Regions from separate parts of the Pseudomonas sp. L5B5 genome, predicted to be linked through region 2. Evidence: riboswitches for the same ligand, from Rfam matches in the RefSeq annotation. Region 2 holds a riboswitch; the other holds the start of a gene.
The links. A riboswitch is a leader RNA that binds a small molecule or an ion and turns the genes downstream of it on or off. The one in region 2 is predicted to bind cobalamin.
Positions count from the first base shown of each region.

Region 1: it holds a riboswitch for cobalamin, as region 2 does, so the genes downstream of both, LGQ10_RS00100 (CbtB domain-containing protein) here and LGQ10_RS06760 (TonB-dependent receptor plug domain-containing protein) in region 2, are expected to answer to the same signal.

Region 1 covers NZ_CP084742.1:26,236-29,631, reverse strand. Annotated here, with positions in the region: gene cobN (cobaltochelatase subunit CobN) at 1-215, opposite strand, end outside; gene cobW (cobalamin biosynthesis protein CobW) at 219-1,289, opposite strand; cobalamin riboswitch at 1,385-1,595, opposite strand; cobalamin riboswitch at 1,680-1,900, shown strand; gene LGQ10_RS00100 (CbtB domain-containing protein) at 1,997-2,185, shown strand; gene LGQ10_RS00095 (CbtA family protein) at 2,196-2,900, shown strand; gene LGQ10_RS00090 (cobalamin biosynthesis protein) at 2,897-3,310, shown strand; gene cobM (precorrin-4 C(11)-methyltransferase) at 3,392-3,396, shown strand, end outside.
Region 2 covers NZ_CP084742.1:1,508,952-1,512,347, forward strand. Annotated here, with positions in the region: gene LGQ10_RS06750 (arginine N-succinyltransferase) at 1-472, shown strand, start outside; gene LGQ10_RS06755 (arginine N-succinyltransferase) at 522-1,589, shown strand; cobalamin riboswitch at 1,808-2,010, shown strand; gene LGQ10_RS06760 (TonB-dependent receptor plug domain-containing protein) at 2,163-3,396, shown strand, end outside.

The sequences.
Region 1 (3,396 bases), 1.5 Mb from region 2:
ACATACAGGTCCACCGAGGCGTGGTTCTGCACCTGCATCGGGTTGGCCAGGCGCAAGCTGGGGTAGTCCGCGGGCAGTTGCTCCGCGGCCTCGGCCAGCAGCGCCAGGCTGGAGTCGCCGCTGCACAGGATCACCAGCTCGGCGGGGGTTTGTCCAAGGTCGGCAATGTTGTCATCCGACACGAATCCGCCGGGCTGGGTCCTGAGCAGGTGCACGGGTCAGGCGCCGAGGGCGGCGCGCAGTTGCGCTTCCAGCAGGGCCGCATCCAGCTCCTGGCCGATCAGTACCAGGCGCGTGGCCCGGGCTTCATCAGCGCTCCACTTGCGGTCGAAATGCTTGTCGAAACGGGTGCCTACGCCCTGGATCAGCAGGCGCATCGGCTTGCCGGGAATTGCCGCGAAACCCTTGACCCGCAGGATGCCGTGCTTGACCACCAGTTGGGTCAGGGCATCGAGCAGCAGGCTCTCGTCGGCCTCGGGCAACTCGATGGAGATCGAGTCGAAGGCGTCGTGGTCATGGTCGTCGTGATCGTCATCGCCGTCGTGGTGATGGTCGTGGTGGCTGTGGCGGCCGTCGATGTGTTCCTCGGAACCGGCACCCAGGCCCAGCAGCACGTCCAGCGGCAGGCGACCGCTGCTGGCTTCGATGACCTTGACCGCCGGCGGCAGCTCCTCGGCCACTTCCAGGCGGACCTTGGCCAGGTCTTCGGGGCTGATCAGGTCGGTCTTGTTGAGGATCACCAGGTCGGCGCTGGACAGCTGGTCGGCGAACAGTTCGTGCAGGGGCGATTCGTGGTCGAGGTTGGGGTCGAGCTTGCGCTGGGCATCCACCTGGTCCGGGAAGGCGGCGAAGGTGCCAGCGGCGACGGCCGGGCTGTCGACCACGGTGATCACCGCGTCGACGGTGCAGGCGCTGCGGATCTCCGGCCACTGGAAGGCTTGCACCAGAGGCTTGGGCAAGGCCAGGCCGCTGGTTTCGATGAGGATATGGTCCAGGTCGCCACGGCGCGCCACCAGCTCGCGCATCACCGGGAAGAACTCTTCCTGCACGGTGCAGCACAGGCAACCGTTGGCCAGCTCGTAGACTCGGCCGCTGGCCTCTTCCTCGGTGCAGCCGATGGAGCACTGCTTGAGGATCTCGCCGTCGATGCCCAGTTCGCCGAATTCATTGACGATCACCGCGATACGACGCCCCTGGGCGTTGTCCAGCATGTGCCGCAGCAATGTGGTCTTGCCCGAGCCCAGGAAGCCGGTGACGATGGTGACGGGAAGTTTGGCCAGTGTTTTCATCGGATGCCCTTTGGCGAAGGTGGCGGGCATGCGGGACGACAAGCACGGCACAGGGCTCGTACTGATTTCGCCACCGGATCACCCCGCCCGGTTGTAGTGAGAATCTGGGTCGAGGCAGGTCTCCTGGCTGGGGGCTTGTCAGTCATGGACTGACATTTCCTGTGCCTTCCCACCGGCGTCGTGGACGCCAGGCAGTGGCCTTGCAGGAATGAAACCCTCCACAGTTGCGGGGGCAGCCGCGGCTTCTACCGCGTTCCCGTCTTAGCTTCGACCACTGGCCGAAGAACCTCGAAGGCGCAAGGCTACGCAGAGCGTACAGGGCGGTCAATGCGCATGTGTGGCCAAGGCCACGCCAGCCGGCAATTGACGACGCTCCCCTGCCCATGATTTGCTACACAACTTGTTACGGGTGCCCTTCACAGGGTGAAACGGGAAACCGGTGAATCACGCGCTTGCCAGCCGTGACCAGTCCGGTGCTGCCCCCGCAACGGTAAGCGAGCGAAGTGTCAGATCCACTGTGCCCCTGGGCATGGGAAGGTGACACTTGCCGGCACGGCCCAAAGGCCGGCCCCTCGCAAGCCCGGAGACCGGCCCGCAATACACGAATGACAAACCCGCGGTGGGCGGGCGCTGTTGCAAACCCTGCGTGGCTGTCACGCGGGGTTTTCTTGCGCCGCTTCCCGCTGACAAACCCAAGGGGACGCGCCATGTCGACCATCAGCAGCACCAGCCATTCCGCCAGCAGCACCACCACCCTGAGCCAACGCCTGGTGGCCGCCATCGGTGCCTCGATCCTCGGCGCCTGCCTGGTGTACTTCGCCGGTTTCTCGCACATCGAGGCCGTGCACAACGCGGCCCACGATACCCGCCACAGCGCCGCCTTCCCTTGCCACTGAGGCCTGCCCGATGATCAAGCGTATTGCGCAAACCGCAGGGTTCACCGGACTGCTGGCCGCCTTGCTGCTGACCCTGCTGCAGAGCTTCTGGGTCGCCCCGTTGATTCTCCAGGCGGAAACCTACGAGAAAGCCCCGGCCACCGAGGAAGTCCATGAACACGCTCCGGGCGCCATGGCGGGCCACGTCCATGACGAAGAGGCCTGGGAGCCGGAAGACGGTTGGCAGCGAGTGCTGTCCACCACGGGCGGCAACCTGGTGGTCGCCGTCGGTTTCGCCCTGATGCTGGCCGGCCTCTACACCCTGCGCGCCCCAAGCCGCACCTCCCAGGGCCTGCTCTGGGGCCTGGCCGGCTACGCGACCTTCTGCCTGGCCCCCACCCTGGGCTTGCCGCCTGAACTGCCCGGCACTGCCGCCGCCGACCTGGCCCAACGCCAGATCTGGTGGGTAGGCGCCGCAGCCTCCACCGCCACGGGCATTGCCTTGATCGTGTTCGCCGGCAATTGGCTGCTCAAATTGCTGGGCGCCGCCATTATCGCCGTGCCCCACGTGCTCGGCGCACCGCAGCCGGAAGTGCACTCGATGTTGGCTCCGGAGGCACTGGAGGCACAGTTCAAGATCGCTTCGCAGTTGACCAATGCCGCCTTCTGGCTGGCCCTGGGTCTGATCAGCGCCTGGCTGTTCCGGCGCAAGGGCGAGGACGGCCATCAGGCATGACATCCAGGGGCGTAGCGCCGGCCCTGGTGGTCGGCCTGGGCTGCCGCAAGGGCTGCCCGGCCAGCACCCTGCGCGCCCTGCTGGACCAGGTATTGCGAGAAAATGGCCTGGCCCTGCAGCAAGTGCAGGCCCTGGCCAGCATCGACCTGAAGCAGGATGAACCGGGCCTGCTGGCCTTGGCACAACAGCTGTCGCTGCGGTTGACTTGTTTCAGCAGCGCCCAGCTGGCCCCCTACAGCCCGCGCCTGAGCCACAGGTCCCAGGTTGCCTTCGAGCGCACCGGCTGCTATGGCGTCGCTGAAAGCGCCGCCCTGGCCATGGCCGAAACCCTGCAAGGGGAGCCGGCACGACTCCTGGTCCCCCGGCAAAAGCACCCCCAGGCGACCCTGGCATTGGCCGTTTGCCCGTAGAATCCCGATAATCCCCGCCTTCGATCATGAGCATTCTTCATCTGAAGCCCTGCTCCGGCCCCTTTTTCACAGGACACAGCCATGAC
Region 2 (3,396 bases):
GCACTTCTTCGACCTGCCCTATGTCGAGGCCGAACGGCTGTGTGCCCTGCAGGGCCGAGGTTTTCTCGTCGAATTGATGCCCCAGTACCCGATCTACATCCCGATGCTCGCGCAACCGGCCCAGGACTGCATCGGCCGCATCCATCCCGATGCCAAGGAGGCCTGCGACATCCTGGTGGACGAAGGTTTTTCCCCCACCCAGTACGTCGACCTGTTCGACGCCGGCCCGACCCTGCAGGGGCGCAACCATGAACTGCGCTCGATCATCCAGAGCCGGATCGCCACCAGCTACCTCGCTGCGCAGAGTGGCCAGGGCCGTCCATGGCTGCTGAGCAACGATCGGCTGCAAGGCTTTCGCGCCATCGTCGCCCTGCTCGACGAGGCTCCCGGCGACTTCACGGGCCTGGACCAGGCAATGCTCCAGGCCTTGCAGCTGGAACCCGGCGACCCGGTGCGGAGCATTGCGTTATGACCCTGCGTCCCTACCTCCCCACAACCAGCCCGCTGCCAGGAGCCAGAGCATGATCGTGCGTCCGATCCGCGTCACCGACCTGCCGGCGGTGCTGCGCCTGCTGGGAGGCTGCCAGCGCGAGCTGGATAACCTCAGCACCGACCCCGAGCGCCTGGACCACCGGGTGCGCTGGGCCCAGCGGGCCTTTGCCGGCCAGGTGGAGCGCGCCGACGCCGATTACCTGTTCGTGCTCGAAGATGACGACCAGCAAGTGACCGGTATCTGCGGCCTGAGCGGCGCCATCGGCCTGCGCGAGCCCTGCTACAACTATCGGCTCGGCGTCACCCGTGGCAGCGCACCCGGGCTGGGCATCGAGAAACAGGTCCCGACCCTGTTCCTGTGCAACGACATGACTGGACAATCCCAGCTGTGCTCGCTGTTCCTGCGCCATGACCTGCGCCAGGGCCACACCGGCCGTCTGTTGTCCACCGCCCGCCTGCTGTTCGTCGCCGAATACCCCACGCTGTTCGGCGACAAGCTGGTGGCCGAGTTGCGTGGCCAGGTCGACAGCCAGGGCTGCTCGCCATTCTGGGACAGCCTGGGTCGGCACTTCTTCAAGATGGATTTCCAGCAGGCCAACCGCCTGTCCAGTCAGGGCAGCAAGTCCTTCATCGCCGAACTGATGCCGCGCCAACCGCTTTACACCTGCCTGCTCAGCACCCAGGCCCAGGCCTCCATCGGCCAGGCCCATGCCAGCACCGACCAGGCGGTGGGCATCTTGCGCGACGAAGGTTTCAGTCACCAGGGCTGCATCGACGTCTTCGACGGCGGCCCGCTGATCGAGGCCGAGGTGACGAAGATCCGCAGCGTGCGCGAAAGCCAGGTGTTGCCGCTGCTGGTGGGCAATCCTGACCAGCAGGCGCCGATGTGGCTGATCCACAACCGGCGCCTGGAAAGCTGTCGCATCACCGCTGCGCCGGGGCGCCTGGTAGCCGGCTGCCTGCTGGTGGACCGCCAGACCACCAAGCGCCTGCAACTGCAACCCGGTGATTCGGTTCGCGCAGTGCCGCTGCTGGCCTGCCCTTCGAGTGCCAGCGACCAGCCCCCGGTACGCACCTCCCCCGCCACCGTCCCGTGAAGCTCTGCTTCGTGTAGCCGCTGCCGCAGGCTGCGTACGACCGCGCAGCGGGCGCAAACCTTGCGAATTCCACAATGAAGGCCCTGCGGGCCTTGGCGCAGCTTCGCAGGCTCAGCAGCGGCTACACGAGCTGCGCTGGGCTCGGCGATAACGGTATGGCTGCGCAGCGGGCGCAATCATGGCGGCCACAGGATTGACGAACGGTAGGACGAGTGTTCAGATGCCGCCCTGTTTCAGGTGCCTCACGCCGCCGTGCGTGAGGTGAAACGGGAAACCGGTGCGCCCCCAGAGGCAAGTCCGGTGCTGCCCCCGCAACGGTAAGCGAGTGCTGCATTCAACACGCCACTGTACCCAAGGTATGGGAAGGCGAATGCAGCCAGCCTCGCAAGCCCGGAGACCGGCCTGAAGTATCTGTTTGGCAATCCTGCGGTGGGCGGGCATGGGCCGGTGTGGGCGCGTGCGCGTGCCTGCCACCTTCTCCCTGCGTGCTTCCCGAAGACACTTTCGAGAAGACCAACAATGAAAACAACAGACACTTCCCTTGCGCGCGACTGGCGTGCTCCGCGCCGTTCCATGGGCGGCGCCCTGCTCGGCTGCCTGTTCAGCCCCTGGCTGCTGGCCGACGATACATCCCTGAAGCTGGACCAGCAGTTCGTGTCTGCCCCGTCGGTGGAATCCACTACCGTGGCCGAGATGGCCAAGTACGGCAGCAAGGTAGACGTCATCGATCGCCAGCAGATCGAGCGTGCCGGTCCCAGCAGCGACATCACCCGGGTGCTGCAGATGTACGTGCCGGGCCTCTATGTAGCGCCCAAGAACGGCCCCTTCGACTACGGCACCTATTCGCTGCTGGGCGGACGCAACGACGACACGCTGATCCTGCTCGATGGCGTGCGCCTGAACAACCGCCTGTACGGCGGCCTGTACCTGGATACCCTGCCAGCCAACGCCATCGAGCGCATCGAAGTGCTCAAGGGCGGCCAGAGCCTGCTGTTCGGCACCCAGGCGGTGTCCGGGGTGATCAACATCGTCACCCGCAGCCCACAGACCCGCGACGCCTCCGGCGAAGTCAACCTGGGCCTGGACAGTTTCATGGGCAAGAGCGGCGATGCCCGGGTGGAACGCATCGTCAGCAACGGCCTGGGCGACCTCGGCCTGCTGGCCTATGTCAGCCACAACGTCTCCGACGGCTACCAGCCGTTTCGCAACAGCGCCTACAACGCCAGCACCCGGGACAAGAAGCGCTCCTATGAGGTGACCACCTTCGGCGCCAAGGCGATCCAGGGTTTTGGCGACGATTCGCGCCTGGAACTGTTCTACCAGTACACCGACGCCAACCTGGATTTCGCCCGCGCCGCGAACAACAAGAAGACCACCAACGACCGGGTCCAGCAGATCGCCACCGCCACCTTCGAGCAACGCCTGGGCGAGCGTTTCAGCTACTTCGTCAAGGGCCATGTCAACGACTGGGATACGCGCTACACCCGTATCAACAACAGCGATGATGGCGGCACCAAGATCATCAACCACAACGACTACTGGGGCTTCACCGACTGGGGCGTGCAGGCCGAAGGCAAGGCCGAACTGGACGGCGGCCATGTGCTGGTATTCGGCACCGACAACCAGTGGTTCAAGGGCCAGGACGACGTACTCAAGATCGACAACAGCAAGGCCCAGGCCAACGCCCTGTACACCCAGTTGCGCCCGGTGTTCGATACCCTGCCGGACTGGCACCCGAGCATCGGCGTGCGCCACGAAAAAATGAGCGGTGGCGAGAGCGCCACGGTGGGCATGCTCACCTCGCTGT